3 regions of the Methylobacterium guangdongense genome follow, and region 1 is predicted to be linked to each of the others. Evidence: riboswitches for the same ligand, from Rfam matches in the RefSeq annotation. Region 1 holds a riboswitch; each other region holds the start of a gene.

The links. A riboswitch is a leader RNA that binds a small molecule or an ion and turns the genes downstream of it on or off. The one in region 1 is predicted to bind cobalamin.
Region 2: another riboswitch for cobalamin. It lies ahead of AAHG09_RS01530 (CbtB domain-containing protein); the one in region 1 lies ahead of AAHG09_RS15230 (TonB-dependent receptor).
Region 3: another riboswitch for cobalamin. It lies ahead of AAHG09_RS04205 (TonB-dependent receptor); the one in region 1 lies ahead of AAHG09_RS15230 (TonB-dependent receptor).

Annotation. Positions count from the first base shown of each region.
Region 1 covers NZ_JBBXMX010000007.1:46,943-52,784, reverse strand. The annotation lists gene AAHG09_RS15230 (TonB-dependent receptor) at 1-1,173, opposite strand, end outside; cobalamin riboswitch at 1,280-1,477, opposite strand; gene AAHG09_RS15225 (cell wall hydrolase) at 1,704-2,321, shown strand; gene AAHG09_RS15220 (hypothetical protein) at 2,480-2,671, shown strand; gene AAHG09_RS15215 (hypothetical protein) at 2,907-3,311, shown strand; gene AAHG09_RS15210 (transglycosylase SLT domain-containing protein) at 3,340-3,885, opposite strand; gene AAHG09_RS15205 (flagellar hook-length control protein FliK) at 3,845-5,341, opposite strand; gene AAHG09_RS15200 (chemotaxis protein) at 5,338-5,842, opposite strand, start outside.
Region 2 covers NZ_JBBXMX010000001.1:314,078-319,919, forward strand. The annotation lists gene AAHG09_RS01520 (protein-glutamate methylesterase/protein-glutamine glutaminase) at 1-426, shown strand, start outside; gene AAHG09_RS01525 (DUF4424 family protein) at 556-1,578, opposite strand; cobalamin riboswitch at 1,712-1,905, shown strand; gene AAHG09_RS01530 (CbtB domain-containing protein) at 1,942-2,124, shown strand; gene AAHG09_RS01535 (CbtA family protein) at 2,141-2,878, shown strand; gene AAHG09_RS01540 (DUF1636 domain-containing protein) at 2,871-3,272, shown strand; gene cobW (cobalamin biosynthesis protein CobW) at 3,269-4,303, shown strand; gene cobN (cobaltochelatase subunit CobN) at 4,350-5,842, shown strand, end outside.
Region 3 covers NZ_JBBXMX010000002.1:94,858-100,699, reverse strand. The annotation lists gene AAHG09_RS04225 (methyl-accepting chemotaxis protein) at 1-359, opposite strand, end outside; gene AAHG09_RS04220 (HigA family addiction module antitoxin) at 934-1,317, opposite strand; gene AAHG09_RS04215 (HigA family addiction module antitoxin) at 1,834-2,172, opposite strand; cobalamin riboswitch at 2,715-2,919, shown strand; gene AAHG09_RS04210 (hypothetical protein) at 2,914-3,054, opposite strand; gene AAHG09_RS04205 (TonB-dependent receptor) at 3,197-5,374, shown strand; gene AAHG09_RS04200 (PepSY domain-containing protein) at 5,368-5,842, shown strand, end outside.

The sequences.
Region 1 (5,842 bases):
GGTGCGGGTCTGCACGCCGATCTCGGTTTCCATCGGGCGCCCGAACAGGTCGCCCTGGAAGATGTGCAGGGCCTCGCCGCCGCCGATGATCCGCTGGTCGAGCTGATGGAACTGGTCGCCGTTCACCGGATCGTTGAGAAAGTAGGTGAAGTCGTTGAACAGGTTGAGCTGCGAGCGGATCACGTAGGCCGAGGCCCGGGTCACGCCGGTGTCGTCGGTGCTGCTGAACCGGCCCGACAGGGAGAAGCGCGACGTGTCCCCGCCATCGGTCGGGTTCAGCGTGCCGTAGCGGCCGATCAGCCCGGAGACGACGGCGCGCTCGGGGATCTGATTGGTGGCGGTCCAGCGGGCCGCGTAGGCCATGCCGGTCACCGAGAATCCGTCGAGCGCCGTGCCCTGGCTGTAGCGGGCGACGCCGTTGATCTTGCGCAGCGCGTCCGGGACCACCCAGGGACCGTCGTAGACCTGCGCCTCGCCGGCCACCAGGAGGGTGCCCTCGGCCAGCGGCGCGGAGGCGATGCTGAGCGCGCGCTTGTAGCCGAACGACCCGATCGAGGTCAGCGCGAGGTTCCTCTGCACGCTGTCGAGGTAGTCGATCCGCACCGAGCCCGCCGAGGCGAAGTCGCCGTCCCGCACGAAGTACGGCCCCTTGTGGAACTCCACCGCGCCGACGAGTTCGGGGATCAGGAAGTTGATGTCGGCGTAGCCCTGGCCGTGGGCATGGGTGCGCATGTTGAGCGGCATCCCGTCCAGGAACAGGGCGATGTCGGTGCCGTGGTCGAGGTTGAAGCCGCGCAGGAAGAACTGGTTGGCCTTCCCCTCCCCGCTGTGCTGCGTGACGATCAGGCCCGGCACCGCCTCCAGCACCTCGCCGGGGCGGGTCACCGGTCGGTTGTTGATCTGCGCCCCGGTGAGGATCCCGGCGCTGGCCGCGTCCACGCTGAGCAGCGGGCCGCCGATTCCGGTCACGCCGCCGACGAAGCCGGCACTGGCCACCGGACCGGCGGCCGGGATCGGCGCGGCGCCTTCGGCCGTGACCGAGATCTCGTCGAGCCGCGCCTCGGCGGCCGGCTCCGGACCGCCCCGCGCCTGGGCCGAAGCGGTCGCGATCAGGGCCGCCGACGCGGCGGCGGCGAGGAGGGGCAGCGCGGTGCGCGCAGGTTGACGGAACACGTTACCTCGGGCGGCGGCAGTGGCACGTCACCGCGAACGAGGCCGCGCCGGCCGCCGCAGCGGCCGTCTTGGCATCCCCCGGAACACCCCGCCCGATGGACCTCGCGTGTGACCACGGCTGACGGCAGGTCTCCTGGCTCGCGGGTCGCCGCCCTCCCGTCGTCTTCCCGGGCGAGGCCGCCCAGTGACGTGGTGACGAGAAGGCTCACCGCTTACAGTTGCGGGGGCAGCCGCGGCTTCGGGGCGAGCCCCTCACCGCGTTCCCTTTTGATCCCCGAAGGGAACCGTCCTGTTCAGGATCGACCGGACGCTCGGTCGGCGTCAACACGCCCGGACCGGTTCTCCGCCCCTGTGATTGTGCGGCAACGTTCCGCGTCCACCCCGGATGACCGCTCCGGGCCCGCCTGCCACATCCTCGCCGCGAACGTACGGTCACGCTTGCCGAACGCCCGATCGCGGCGGGCGCCGGCCGGGAGCGGGCGGCCCGCCGGACGGCACGATGCGGCTGGAACAGCACGGAGCAGATCTGCATGCAGGGTAGCGAGCGGACGCGAATCGGTCCTGTTCTGATGGCGGCGGCCGCGGCCTGCGGCCTGGGCGCGTGCAACACGTCCACCCCGGTGCTCACGACAGGATCGATCGCCGGCCGCGCGCCGCCGATGGTCGTCAGCGAGACCGAGCGGGACTGCCTGGGCCGGGCCATGTATTTCGAATCGAACCGGAGCGATGAGGGCGGGCTGATCGCGGTCGGCACCGTGGTGATGAACCGGCTGGAAAACGCGATCTTCCCCGGCGGCATCTGCGCCGTGGTCGGCCAGCCCGGCCAGTTCGCCGCGGGGGTCCTGACCAAGCCGATGCAGGAGAAGGATCTGCAGAAGGTCGCCGACGCCGCCGACGCCGTCCTGGCGGGCGAGCGCCACCCGCAGGTCGGCAAGGCGATGTACTTCCACACCGCCGGACGGCACTACCCCTACAACAACATGCATTACGTGGCCGTCGCGGGCGGCAACGCCTTCTACGAGAAGCGCGATACCCGCGCGGGCAAGTCCGAGAGCAAGTCCGGGAGCAAGACCGAGACCAAGCCCGACACGGTCGCCCCCGTCTCCGTCCCGACCTTCGCGGCGGCCTCGCTGACGCCCGCGCCGTAGCCCGCCGCGGCGATCCGGCCCGGCACGCCGCCGGGCTCTCCCCGGGCGGATGCGCACCGGTGGATGTCGCTCGGTTCCCTCCGCTTCTGCGGGGGACGTTGAAGCAATATATAAAGCTGAGGTTGTATCCCGACATTCGATCGGGGTATGGCATCGCCATGCCAGACGACGCCGGTTTTGACCGCATGGTGAGAGCCGCCATCCGCACCCATCAACTGGTGGCTTCCCACGGCACGCCGGCGATGCAACTGCTGTCGCGGCTGCTGATGATGGAGATCGGGTTCGAGATCGCGGCGCGCCAGGACGGGGATCGCCCGGCCAACGACAATCCCGACGAGGCCGAGGATTGAGCTGCGCTCAGCCGCATCGCCCGCTTCCGGCAAGCATCCGGCTGACGAAGACCGCGTTGCCCGACAGAATCCCACCCGAAAGCCCGAATTGACGACCCGGCGCCGGGTCGAGCCGGTGGCAGGGTCCAGTGAAACTGTTGATTGAGCCGCTCAGCCGAACGTGCCGCATTTACACGGCGCGCCAACGGTCTAGCTTGCCGGTAGAAACTACCCACGAGTCACGGAGGCCGCACCGATGATGGCCGATCGGGTCGCGCTCGCCGGTGCGCTTCTCCTGCTGAGCGTCGCACCCGCGGCGGCCCAGCTGCGTCGCCCCCTGACGTGCACCGAGGAGGCCTCGGTCGGTCTCGCAACCCCCAGCCTGCCCGAGGGCGCGAAGCCGCAGAAGGCCCGCACCTTCTCACTGGTCACCAGCGGCGGCCTGCTCACCGTGATCTCGGCCGGGCGCTCGGATTACTACGAGTGCCAGCCCGCATCGCCGCGGCTGAACGAGCGTTCGCCGCGCAACACGGTCAAGTGCCAGAACGGCGTCTACTTCCTGTTGATCGATCTCAACAAGCTGAACTTCGTCGAGGCGCAGCTGAACCCGGAGGATCGGACGGAGATCAAGGTCAGTTCCGGAAGTTGTCGGGGCCTGTGATCCGGGCTGGTCCGTCGCGGCGCCCGGCCTATCGGCAGAACCGGGCCGCGGCCGGTGTCCACTGCCCGAAGCCCGTCGCCACCATGTTGGTCATCACCCGGCAGATATAGACCTTCTGGGCCGCGTTGTTGTTCGGCCCGGCGTGGTAGCGGGCCACCGCCAGGGTCCAGCTGCCCTCCCGCTGCTTCAGCTCCTTCAGGAACTGAGTCGCGTATTCGACATTCGCGTGCGGGTCGATCATGGCCTCGATCGAGCCGAACTTCCCGCCATGGTAGAGGTGGTTGATCTGCATGCAGCCGAGATCGATCAGGCGGACGCCCTTGCGGTGCGCCTCCCGGAAGTGGGCGATCACGTCCCCCGGCCCGGTCCCGAAATAGGCCTTGCCCGCGATGTTCATAGCATAGGGCTGAAGCGAGCCGCGCTTTCCCGTCTCCGTGAGACCGACGGCGTAGAGCACGCCGAGGGGCACGCCGTAGCGTGCGGAGGCGCGGCCCATCTCGGCCTCGCAGACATTCGCCGCGGCCGGGACCGCGCTACAGATAAACGCCGCCGTCGCGAGGACGTGTCGTCTCATCCCCCCGCTCTCCCTCCCGTCTGCCGGCGGCCGGGCCCTGCTCCGCCTGTCGCTGCCTGTCCCCGCCCTGGCCCGGGCGGGCGCCCCCTTCGGAGAAGCCGGACTGCCCCTGCTGCGACGGGGCGTTGCCGGAGAAGCCGCCCGAATCGGACGGGCGGGCCTCAGTGACGGTGACCTGCGCCTGGTAGTTGGCCTGCTTCAGCAGGTCGCCGAGGATCACGGCGTCCCTGTGCAGGAGGGCCGCGGTCTCGGGTTGCGAGGCGCGCAGATGCGTTTCGAGCTGACCGTTCACGAGCCGCAACTCCACCGTGACGGTCCCGAGATCCTCCGGCTTGAGCTGGATCCTGAGGACGCGCAGCGGCCCGTCCGGCGCGGTCTGGGCCGCCTGATCGGCCTGGGACGTCCGGGCCGCCGCCTCGGTGCCGGCCGCCCGATCGAGCTCGTCCCTGATGGAGGCCGCGATCGTCGGCAGGGTGCCGGCGGGCAGGCCCGGCACGGCCCCGGCCGGCTCCTCCGAACCGGAGGATTGCGCCGCCTCGGGCGTCCCGGCGGAGGCGAGGACCGCCCGGGCGATCCCCGTGACCGCGCGGGTGTCGGCCAGGGCGGTGACGTCCGCCTTCTCCAGCCCGGCGCCGGCCGCGCGGGCTGCCGCGCCCGCCGGGTCCGGAGACGGCTGAGGCTGACCGGTGGCAGGCGCGCTCAGCGTCGCGGCGGCCGGCTTCGGCAACCCGGTCCGGTCCAGTCGAAGCGCGGCGCCGCTCGGGTTCGGCAGACCGGCCTGGACGGACGGCGATTCGGCGGCTGCGGGGGGCACCGGAACCGGTGCTGATGCCGCAGCGGCGGCGAGCGTCGGTTCGCGTGGCGCCTGCGGGAGCACCGGCTTGAAGTGAACCGCACTGCCCAGCACCGCGACCTTGGGCAGGTTGCCCGCGGATGTTCCGGCCGGATCGGTCCCGTCAGCCCGTGATGCCGCTTGGCGGGCCGCGTTCGTCATCGCGAGTTCGGTTCCACCCGGCGCGAGCGAACCGGATCCGCCGGTCGAGGCCGGCGCGGACGCCCCGTCCTCGGCGACGACATCGCTCGCGACCGTCACCGTAACAGCCGGCAGGTTTGCCGCCGTGTGGATCGACGGGGAGGCCGCATTCAGGATGCTGGCCAGGATCGCCGCGGCTGCGTTGGTCGGATCGGCCGCGACCGGCGCGTCGACAGGGATAGCCGGGGCCGCTTGCGCGGCGTCGCTCGTCCCGGCCGCCGCATCGTCCGACCCGGCCTTCTGGCGTTCATCGGCCGCGCCGCCGGACTTGGTGGGCCTCCCCGAGGCCGCCCGCAGGGCATCTGCAAAGCCGCCCCTGGCGCCGGTGCCTGACTGATTCGATCCCTCGGCCTCCGACTGGGGCGCGACATCCCGGTCGGGCTGCGGGGTCGGCTTCGGAAGCGTGGCAGAGATCGCGGTCACGGGTTCGTCTTCCTGAGAAGCAGATCGATCCGATCGATCATGGCCTGGGCCTGGGGGATCAGCTTGGCGGGTTCATCGGCGGCGTTCGCCGTAGTCTCTGCCGGTTTCGGCACGGGGGTGTCGGCCTCCGGCAGGCCGGGCTTGCTGGTGAGCCCCCGCCGGATCTCCTCGGCGGTCGCCAGCGCCGTCTCGAGCAGGCGGCTGTCGCGCGGCGGCAGATGGGTCCGGTCGAGGGCCCTCAGCGTCCGCAGCCCGGACTGGAACGTCGCCAGGTTCACGATCTCGGCCGCGGCCCGGTAAAGCCGCGCCTGGGTCGCCTCCGGGCTCCCGGGGGCGGAGAGGGCGAGCGCCCGGTCGGCGGCCTTGGAGGCCGAGCCCGCCTTGCCCTCTTCGATCGCCGTCCGGGCGATCAGCAGGTACAGGGTCTTCCGGCTGTCGCCGTCGAGTTCGTCCAGGATCCCGCTGATCGCCGAGAAGCGCCCGCCATCCTGGCCGACATCC
Region 2 (5,842 bases), on a different contig from region 1:
GCGGTGAAGGAGGCGGAGGACGGGGATGCGGTGCTGCCCGGCCGGGCCCTCATCGCCCCCGGGGGCCGGCACCTACTGCTGCAGCGGACCGGGAATCGCTACAGCGTGTCGGTGAAGGACGGCCCCCTGGTCTCGCGGCACCGGCCGTCCGTGGACGTGCTGTTCCGCGCGGCCGCGCGCTGCGCCGGCGCGAATGCGCTCGGCATCCTGATGACCGGCATGGGCGATGACGGCGCCACCGGCCTCCTGGAGATGCGCCGCGCCGGGGCGGTCACGGTGGCGCAGGACGAGGAGAGCTGCGTCGTCTTCGGCATGCCCAAGGAAGCGATCGAGCGGGGCGCGGCGATGAAGGTTCTGCCGCTGGACCGGATCGCGCAGGAGATCCTACGCTTCGGAGCCACGTCGGCGCTCCGCCAATCCGCATGAGCGGCACGCCGGCGCGCGACCGGCCCGCAGGGCGTGTCCGGCACCGAAGGCCATCCCCGATCCTGCCGCCGTCGCGCGATTCTCGAGAGGGTCGTTGAAGCTGCGCCGATCACGGCACCGCGTCCGCCCTCAGAGCGGCGGTATGGCTGAAATCCGGGTTGCGCTCTTCAGGAAGAGCACGTCGATCGCGCGGTCCGGCACATAATCCTTCACCACCATCTCGATCGTGGTCGGGCCGGTCCTCTTGAGAGCGCTGCCGCAGAACGAGACCATCGTGGCGGGATCGCCCTTGTCCACGATCAGCTTGAACGTGCCGATCGGCCCGGACCCGGCCGGCATGACGTAGGTGAGATACTGCTCGGAGGCCTGGAAGGACGGGCTGCCGTCGGCGCTCGCCCGCCGGTACAGGGCCTGGGCCGACCGCGCGAAGGCCGGATCCGTGCAGAACCGGTCGGCGTAGCGCGCCATCTGCCCCGGATCGAGATCCGGCGAACCGAACGACAGGCTCGGCTGGCCGCCGAGGCTCGGCGTGTAACTCTGGTGGACCGCGACCTCACGCCCGGCCGGGAAGGCCTGCCTGCGCCAGAACCGCGACTTCAGCTTCCAGAGCGGGACATCCGCGATCGTCCCGTCCCGGTGCACCTGACGATCGAGGTATCCGGCCTCGATCAGGGCGTGACGGCGCCGCTCCGAGAGCCGGCGCAGGGGCGCCGCCGTCGCCGCGACGGTCGGCATCAGGGGGATCCCCAGGCTCCGGAGCTCGTCGGTGATCGCGACCGGCTGGCCGTCGCGCACCGAAAACGCCTGCTGCTCCAGTTGCCACGGGACGGATTGGCCATCGACCGTCGCGTCGAAGGCGAGGAAATTGGCCTGCCCCGGATCGGGGATGGAATCCTCCGTCGTGGACGCGCCGTTGAGGTCGGGCATCGGGAACGTCAGGGTGGCCTCGATATCGGCGCCCGTCGGGTTGCGGAACCGATACGCGACCCGCACGCCCTGCTCGGAGAGGGTGAGTTCCTCCGCCGCCACGGTGATGGCGCTGCCCGGTTCGAGGACGAGCCCCCCCGCCTTGAGCCCGGCTTCGGCATCGCCGGCCCGGACCGGCAGGGAGGCCGCCGCGAGGAGGGCGAGGGCCAGCGACAGGGTTCTCATCACGATCACGCTTCAGGGCTCCGGGCGACCGCCGCGGCGGTGAGGATACGCCTCCCGCCGGCGGATCCCCGCCGTTTGCAACGCCGCGGATATGATTCCGCCGCGCCTCCGTTGTGCGAGAGCTGTCATGCGTCTACAACGATCGCGTGACGGTGCCCCGGCGACGGGGTGAAAAGGGAATGCGGTGAGGGGCGCAAGCCTCGAATCCGCGGCTGCCCCCGCAACTGTGAGCGGCGAGCGTCTGCCGAGGGCCACCGGAGCGATCCGGGAAGGCGGCAGGGGCGTCGAGCCGCGAGCCAGGAGACCTGCCGTCACGACAGGATCCCGCGTTGCCGCCGGTGGGGCGGCTGGAGACACAGACGCATGACCACCTCGACCCTCGCCCCCGTCGCTGCCGGCACCCGCGCGTCGGAGCGCCCGATCGCCGTGGCGCTCGCGGGCCTTCTCGGCCTCGGCCTGCTGTTCATGGTCGGCTTCTCGCCGGCGATCGCGTTCCACAACGCGGCGCACGACTTCCGGCATACCCAGAACTTCCCCTGTCACTGACGCCATCGGCGCAGGGATGATCATCCGGCTTCTGTCGGCGGCGCTCGCCGCCGGCTTCTTCGCGGCCGTCGTCGTGACGGGCCTCGAACTCACGCTGACCTCGCCCCTGATCGTGGCGGCCGAACGCTACGAGCAGGCCGAGCCCAGCCATCAGGCCACCCGCGCTCTGCCGATCGTCCTGGCGCATGCCGGCCACGATCACGCGGCGCCGGACGCCGCGCCGGAATGGCAGCCGGGCGCCAGCCTGCCGCGCATGGCGTTCACCGGATTAGCGACGCTCGTCGGCGCCGTCGGCTACGCGCTGCTGCTCGGCGCCGTGATGCTCGCCTGCGGGCGGGAGCCGACACCCGTGGTCGCCCTCGCCTTCGCGGTCGCCGGATTCGCCAGCGTCGCCCTGGCCCCGGGTCTCGGCCTGCCGCCCGAGCTGCCGGGCAGCGAGGCGGCGCCGCTGGCCGTCCGGCAGGCCTGGTGGGTGATGACCGCGGCGGCCACCGCCATGGGCCTCTACCTGATCGCGGTGCGCCGATCCCTGATCGCCATCCTGGGTGGCCTCGTGCTGCTCATCGCCCCGCACATGGTCGGCGCCCCGCAGGCGCCGGAGGGCGCGTCCGCGCTACCGGCGGCCCTGGCGGCGCAATTCGCCGCGCGCTCCCTCGCGATCAGCTTCGTGTTCTGGGTGCTGCTCGGTCTCGGGCTCGGCCGCGCGTGGCAGGTGTTCGGGCGCGAGACGGCGCGGGGGACGGCCCGTGCCTGAGACCATCCTGTACGTCTGCACCACCTGCCGCCGCGAGGGCGACGACCCGGACGGGCCCCGGGCCGGCGCCCGCCTCCTCGACGCTTTGCGGGATCGCGCGGGCGGCACGCCGGACCTGCGGGTCGAGGCGGTGGAATGCCTGTCGGTGTGCAAGCGGCCCTGCACGGTCGCCGTCGCTGCGGCCGACCGCTGGACCTACGTGTACGGCGACATGGATCCGGCCGCCTCCGCCGAGACCATCCTGGCGGGGCTCGCCGCCTATGCCGCGACGCCGGACGGCATCGTGCCCTGGCGCGAACGGCCGACCGAATTCAAGAAGGGCGTGATCGCCCGAATTCCCCCCTTCCCTGCCCCGCGCCCGCTTCCGGCCGGCACCCTGGAGGCCGCCGAATGACGATTGTCGCCAAGATCCCCTGCACGATCGTCACGGGCTTCCTCGGCGCCGGCAAGACGACGCTCGTGCGCCACGTCATCGAGAACGCCAAGGGCCGCCGCCTCGCCATCCTGGTCAACGAGTTCGGCGATGTCGGCTTCGACAAGTCGTTCCTCGCCGCCTGCGGGGTTGAGGGCTGCACCGAGGACGCGATCGTCGAGCTGCCGAACGGCTGCATCTGCTGCACGGTGGCGGACGATTTCGTGCCGGCCCTCGAGACCCTGCTCGGCCGCGCCGAGCCGCCGGAGCACATCCTGATCGAGACCTCCGGCCTCGCCCTGCCGAAGCCGCTGGTCCAGGCATTCCAATGGCCGGCGATCCGCTCGCGGGTGACGGTGGACGGGGTGGTCGCAGTGGTCGACGGCCCCGCGGTCGCCGCGGGCGTCTTCGCGGAGGATCCGGAGGCGCTGGCGGCCCAGCGCGCCGCCGACCAGTCGGTCGATCACGACAATCCGCTGGAGGAGGTGTTCGAGGACCAGCTCCTCTGTGCGGACCTCGTCGTGCTCAACAAGGCCGACCTGATCGACGCCGCCACTCGTGCGCGGGTCCGGGCCGAGGTGGAGGGGCACCTCCCCCGCGCCGTGAAGGTGGTGGAGACCGCGAAGGGCGCGATCGATCCGCGGGTGCTGCTGGGCCTCGGCGCCGCCGCCGAGGACGATCTGGAATCCCGCCCCTCCCATCACGGCGAGGGCGAGGATCACGACCACGACGATTTCGAGACGGTCGCCCTGCCGATCCGCCCGGCGGTGACGGCCGCGGATCTCGCGGCGCGTGTCGAGAAGGCGGCCGAGACCGCGGGCGTTCTGCGCATCAAGGGGTTTGCCGAAGTCGAGGGCAAGGCGATGCGCCTCGTGGTGCAGGGTGTCGGCCGCCGGGTCACCCACCATTTCGACCGGCCCTGGCGGGCGGGCGAGGCCCGCGAGGGGGCCCTCGTGGTGATCGGGCTGACGGGGTTCGACCGGAACGCGGTGGCCGCGGCGCTCGCGGGATGAGACCCGTCGCGCGCGCCGGTCCGGACATGGCCTAGGGACACGCGCGATGCATCTGGTGCGCATCGATGCCGTCTCCCTCGACGAGGGCGAGGCGGCGGTGGATCTCGGGCAGGAGCCCGGCGACTGCGTGGTGCTGTCCTTCACCGACAGCGACCTCGCCGGGATCGCGCGGGCGCACGCCGCCGAGCCGGACCTGCCGAGCCTGCGCCTCGCCAAGCTGGCGAAGCTGCGGCACCCGCTCTCGGTCGATCTCTATATCGAGCGCATCGTCGCGCACGCTAAAGTCGTGGTGATCCGCTGCCTCGGCGGCCTGGATTACTGGCGGTACGGGATCGAGCGCTGCGCCGAAGCGGCCCGGGCGCACGGGGTCGTGCTGGCGGTATTGCCGGGCGACGACCGACCCGATCCGCGGCTTTCCGCCTTCTCGACCGATCCCGCGCTGGCGGACCAGCTCGACGGCTACTTCCGCGCCGGCGGCCCCGAGAACCTGCGCCGCATGCTGCGGCTGCTCGCCGCCCGGACGGGCACCGACCTCCCGGTCGAGCCGCCCCTGCCGCTGCCCCGGGGCTTCGCATGGTGCCCGGGCTGCATCACGCCGCCCCTCGAACAGGCCTTCGCGGCTGCGAGGACCGCAGTTCCGCTTGGCGAAACAGAGGTCGAGCCCCTCGCGCTGCTGCTGGTCTACCGCTCGGCGGTGCTCGGCGGCGAGACCGCGCCGTTCGTCGCCCTGATCGCGGCCCTGCGCGCCCGCGGGATCGGCGTCCTCCCGATGGCGGTGTCGAGCCTGAAGGAGCCCGGAGCCGCCGCCGCGGTCGCGGAGGCCGTGCGCGCGCGGCGGCCCGACCTCGTCATCGCCGCCACCGCGTTCTCGGCCCGGGAGGACGGCACCGACTTCGTCCTCGACGGCGCCGATTGCCCGGTGCTCCAGGCCTTCACGGTCGGATCCCCGCAGGCGGCCTGGGAAGCCTCGGCCCGGGGCCTCGGCGCGGCCGATCTCGCCATGCAGGTGGCTTTGCCGGAATTCGACGGCCGGCTTTCGGGCTTCCCGATCTCCTTCAAGGAGGAGGCGCCCGAGATCGCGGGCTTCGCCGAGCGCCGGGCCGTGCCCTACGCGCCGGGCATCGCGGCGCTTGCCGACAGGGCCGCCGGCTGGCTGCGGCTGGCCGCCCTGCCCCGGGCCGAGCGGCGCGTCGCGATGGTCCTGTCCGATTATCCTGCCCGGGGCGGCCGCGCCGGCTTCGCGGTCGGCCTCGACACGCCGGAGAGCGCCCGGGCGATCGCCGCGGACCTCGCCGCCGCCGGTTATGCGGGATGCGACCTGCCCGAGGCCGACACGCTGATGACGGCGCTCACCGAGGGGCCGGCGACGTTCCGCGTGCCGCTCGCCGCCTACCGGACCTGGCTCGACGGCCTGCCGGAGGCGACCCGCGGCGCGATCACCGAGGCCTGGGGCGAGCCTGAGACCGATGCGGCCTGCACCGACGACGCGTTTCGTTTCCGGATGGCATCAGGCGGCAGCGCCTGTCCGGCACGCGGCGG
Region 3 (5,842 bases), on a different contig from region 1:
GCCTGCTCCTCCGGGCCGGACACGGTCGGTGCGTAGCGGCTCCAGGCGGCGGAGAAGACTTCCTGCGCCTTCTGAAGTTGCGCCGCGTAACGACGAGCCTCCGCTTCCCCGCGGGCGCTGTGGGCGAGAACACCCAGGGCGCGGAGTTCCTGGCTGACTTCGTTCATGAGGCCCAGATTCGCCACCGCGTCGATTTCACCCAAGGCCGACTGCGCCGAGTCATTGATCAGTCGAACCCGCGTGATCGCGAAAAGCCCGATGCTCATTGCAAGAAAAAATAGAATCACGAACGATCCGACGATCACCTTTCTCAGACTTAAGAAAGACCCCCAACCGAGGGAATTAAAATTCAGTCCCATGAATGAACCTGCACCGTTGGCTGATTTGCCAAATCAATTAACGTCTCGCTTTGGCCACATCAACCACAATCCACTCTGACGGAAATGAGGCTCTATCAAACTATCGACGAACTATCGCAGCGAATAGGAGATCAGATCAGACGGCCATTCAGCTCCGATGCCATGTGATATCTAATATGAAATCGTCTTGGAGAATAATAAGTTGGACATGCCGACCGCATCGGCCCAGGTCCAGGCCCTGTGTTCGGCGGCGCCTCAGGCCTTCGTGCAGGCATCCGGCGGTGCGGGCTCGGGATCGTATCGCGGGAAGCCACCGCCACGCGGGGTCGGTGTCGGCATCACCACGCGGCAACCCGCCCCCGGTGCGGGCGGGTGGGCCCGGGCGCAGGGTCCTGTGGGTCGCAGAATCTGTGAAATCGGGAAGCGAATGGCCCACCATCGCGAGCCGGCCGCGGCCAAGACGGAGGGCCGGCCATTGGGGGCCGCAGACAGCACGCGGCCCAACACGAACCAGGAGTTCGAACCCTGCGGCCCGCTTCTCAGATGTCCCCCACCGTTCGGTAAAGGGCCGAGATCACGCTTCGGCAGTACTCCGCCTGACGATCGTCCGCAGGGGCGCATCGGCCGCCGGAGGCATCGATCTGAGCCCTGAAGCTCTCGCCTGCGTCACGAGATCGGTCCGGAGCGGTTGCAAGTGCTTGCGCGCCTCGGCGATGTCGAACTGGGTTTGCAGGTCCATCAGCGTTTCCATCTCGATGCCGAATACCGTCTCGAGACGGAACGCCAATTCCGCGGTCAGGGGGGTTTTCTCGTTGAGGAAATCGAACAGGGCCTGACGCGGCACGTCCAGCAGGCTGGCGGCGTCCATGACCGTCAGATCGCGCGGCTCGATGACATTGCGAAGGACGTAGCCACCGGGATGGCCGGGGTTTTGGAGTCGATAACGCATCGTCGGCATACCTTTCACGAGAGATCTTTCCGATCCGTCCAGTTCTTGGCCGGCGATCGAAATCAGCGCTCAGAAAGCTTCTGCCCGCTTCGATTTACGAAGCAGCCCATTGCAAGACGCAGGATCAGGCCCGAAGTTCCGCGTCGCGTTCAGACCACGATTGTGGAACCGCGCGCGTATGATGCAAACTTGCTGTCGCCTCCTCCGGCGAAATCGATCGTTAACGATTTTTTAACGTTGTCCCATCATACCATTTCCAAACCTGATCAGACCGAACCGAAACCTTTACTCGAGATACGACACCAGCCCCTTGCCTCCGGTGTCGCCGCAACCCGTCCCAAGATCCGTTGACTCAGCGACGAGACGCACTCACGCGCATCCATTCGCTCGGCGCCGGCCGCCCGCAAAGGGACGACGCGCGCCCCGTCGCGGCGGAGCCAAGCGACCGTTCCCGCTCTGACCCGATCGGGAACGACACCCGGCACTCCGCGACGGGCATGTCGGTTGAAGAACTCCGGCCTGGTCTCAGGCAGCGGACCGGCCCGTGAACCGGCTCGGCTGCGAAGTCTGCTTGCTGACGAGATTCATCTGAGCCGCACGGTCGCGCTGGCGCAGGATCGTGAGGTCGTAGCGCGTCTGCATTTCCATGAGCGCCTCTGCGTTGAAGCCGAAGGACTTCTCGATCTGGAAAGCGATTTCGACCGTCAGGCTAGCCCGCTCAGCCAGGAAATCGGACAATCCTTGACGCGTCACACCGAGCGCCGCAGCGGCCCCCATGATCGTCAGGTTGCGCGGCTCGAAAATCTTGCGACGGACGAATCCGCCAGGATGGAAGGGCTTGGCCAGCGTGTAACCGGTGTTCATCGTGCAGTCCCCCAGTATTTATCGCGAGATCCCTAAGGCATAATCACTTACGTTGTTGTGTTAGGTTGCGGACCGTGCAGCTTTGATAAGCTACGCATTACACACTGTTGAAAAACAACGGCTTCTCGTTACACCTGCCCGCTTTTCTGCCTTTTTGTGACCGCGTCGGCAATTTTCCCCGGCGCGATTCAATTTTTTTTATCAGTGTCGATTTCGTAAAAATTCCGGCGATCCACCCATCTAATACTGTACTTCTCTCGCGGGTCACCGGAGATGCGTGGACTAACAAGACGCCCGGTTGCAGTCAAGCAATCAGCGGGCGGCACAGCGTGCGATGCTGCATTTTTTCTTAGATCATTTTTAAAAACGAAGCTGGCAACAGAGTTATGACTTAGAAATACAGGGTCCCAAGAGCGGTTTTACTACTGCCTGATGGCCAGATGCTGGCACGGCCTGGTCTCGTATCCGCCCTTGAAACCAATCGGCCCTGCGTTGCGCCGCCATCAAAGAAATCCACAAGCTTGACCGCGCGGGCGGAAGCACCGAAAGTCCATCGCGACGGTTCCCTTCGGGGATCAAAAGGGAACGCGGTGCGGGCTCGTCGTTGACGGCCCAAAACCGCGGCTGCCCCCGCAACTGTAAGCGGAGAGCCCTTCACCACCACGTCACTGAGTCTCGAGACTCGGGAAGACGGTGCGAGGGCGGCGACCCGCGAGCCAGGAGACCTGCCGTCAGCCGTGGTCACTCGCGAAACGCGTCGGGCGGGGTGTCCTGACGGGTGTCGAGACGCCCGTGCGCCCGCGCGGTCGGCGAGGCCTCGTTCGCGGTGACGTGCCACAGCAAGCGCGCCCGCGACCCCGTCCCGATGTCCGTCCACGCCACCGCCCTTCCGGATCCGCCCCTTCGGGACGCCCACGCGCGCCCGTCTGCGCCGAATCCTGCAGATGGCCTCGAAAGTGTAATGTTATTACACTGCGTGCGCGGTCATAGGATCCGTCGAGGCCGCGCCAGGATCCCTTCGGTCATGCCTTCTCCAACCCATCGCGCCCGCTTCCCTGCACCGCTCTGCGGCGTCCTCCTCGCAGTCCTGGCAAGCCCCGCCGTCGCGCAGGAAGCCGTCACCCTGGATCAGATCTCCGTCGAGGGTGAGGGCGGCGACTCGAACCGCGCCAGCCCGACCGGCCTCAACCTGCGCACCCGGGACCGGACCGCGAGCCGAATCGGCCTGACGCCTTTGGAGACGCCGGCCAGCCTCGACATCGTATCGGGCGAGACCGCGCGGCTGCGCGGCCAGGACACGATCGCCGAAGCCGTGACCCAGGACGCCACCGGCATCACCACCATCGCGGCGCCCGGCAACGGCAACGGCGCGTTCACCTCCCGCGGCTTCGCCGGCCCGAACTCGATCCAGCAGCTCTACGACGGGACGCGCTTCTACGTCGGCGCCAACACCGTGACCTTCCCGTTCGACACGTGGAACGTCGAGCGGATCGAGGTGCTGCGCGGGCCCGCCTCGGTGCTTTACGGCGACGGCGCCATCGGCGGCGTGATCAACGTCGTGCCGAAGCGGCCGGTCTTCGTGCCGATCAACGCCGCCCGCGCGGTGGTGGGCACGGACGGCGTCGCGCGGCTCGCCCTCGATTCCGGCGGCGGGATCGGGCAGGCGGAATTCGGCGACACCTTCGCGTACCGCCTCAACGTCAGCGGCAACCGCGCCGACGGCTGGATCCGGCCGGAGGGCGATTTCCGCAACCTCGCGGTCTCCGCCGCCCTGCTGTTTCAACCGAGCCCTGACCTCGCGTTCACGCTGAGCCACGATCTCGGCTATCAGGAGCCGGCCCGGTACTGGGGCACGCCGCTGGTCGAGGGGCGGATCCCGGACCTGATCCGGTTCAACAACTACAATGTCCGCGACGCGAAGATCACCTGGGCCGACAACTGGACCCAGCTGAAGACCGAGTGGTCGCCCTCGGCCGACCTCACGATCCGCAACACCGCCTACCGGCTCACCAGCCGGCGCCACTGGCTCGATGTCGAGCAGTATTCGTACAACCGCGGCACCGGTCTGGTCGATCGGGGCGACTATCTGGAGATCTACCACAGCCAGGAGCAGGTCGGGGACCGGCTCGACGCGACGGTCCGGGGCAGCCTGTTCGGGTTGCCGAACCAGTTCGTGGCCGGGTTCGACGTGAATCACATCGACTTCCGCCACACCAACAACTTCTACTTCGACCAGACCACCAGCGTGCCGCTCACCGGCTACGATCCGGGCTTCTTCCCGCAGAACGGCCGGGCGCGGCCGGCCTATGCCACGCAGACGAGCCAGGCCTCGGTCTTCGCCGAGGACCGGGTGATCCTGTCGGACAGGCTGTCGTTCCTCACCGGTGTGCGCCTCGACGTGCCGACGCTGAACCGCGAGGATCTTCAGACGGGGTCGCGATTCGCGAAGACCTACCGGGCGCTCGGCTACCGGTTCGGCCTCGTCTACAATCCGACGCCGGACAGTGCGCTCTACGCCCAGTACAGCGTCGCCACCGATCCGGTGAACAGCCTGATCACGCTGAACCAGTCGCTGGCCGGCTTCAAGCTCGCCACCGGCGATCAGGTCGAGATCGGCGCCAAGGGGCTGGCCTTCGACGGCGCCCTGGAATGGACGATCGCCGGCTACCGGATCGTCAAGGACAACCTGATCTCGGCGATCCCGGGGCAGCCGACGCTCGCCACGCAGGTCGGCAGCCAGTCCTCGCAGGGCTTCGAGCTGGCGCTCGGCTGGCGCTTCGCTCCGGGCTGGCGGCTCGACGGCAACCTCGCGCTGCTGCATGCGCAATATGATCGGTTCGACCAGAGCGTGAACGGCGCCACCGTCTCGTATGCCGGAAACCAGCCGATCGACGTGCCCGAGCGTGTGGCCAATCTCTGGCTGACCTGGGATATCGCGCGCGACTGGACCGCGCGGGTCGGGCTCCAGAACGTCGGCCAAGTCTACAGCGATTTCGGCAATACGGCGCGCCGCCCGGCCTACAACCTCGTGAACCTCGTCCTCGACCGTCAGGTCACGGCGGAGTCGCGCCTGTCCCTGCGGGCCTACAACCTGTTCGACAAGGTCTACGCGATCAGCGGCAACGCGGTGAACGGGGTCGGCACCAACTGGCTGCTCGGGCGCCCGCGCTCGGTCGAGGTCGCCTACACGGTGACGTGGTGAGGCTGTCGCGCCGACGCGGCAAGGCGGGGCGGCGCTGGCTGCTGCTGTTCCACCGCTGGGCCGGGATCGCCGCGGGGCTGCTCTTCGTCCTGTGGATCCTGTCCGGGCTGGTGATGCTCTACGTGCCGTTCCCGGCGCTCACCGAGCCCGAGCGCCTGGCGCGGCTCGCGCCGATCGCCTGGGATCAGGTCACGGTCGCGCCGGGTGACGCGCTCCGCAGCGGAGGGCTCGCCGGCGTGCCGGCCGCCTTCGCGTTGGAGATGCGTGGCGACGAGCCGGTCTATCGGATGGAAGCCGACGACGGCGCCCGGGCGACGGTCTCGGCCCGGACCGGCACGCGGCTCGGCCCGCTGACGCCCGCAGAGGCGCTGCATCTCGTCGCCGCCGGCGTTCCGGAGGCACGGGTCCAGACGGTCGCGCGCGATCAATGGACCGTCACCGCGCGCTACGACCCGCTTCGGCCCTTCC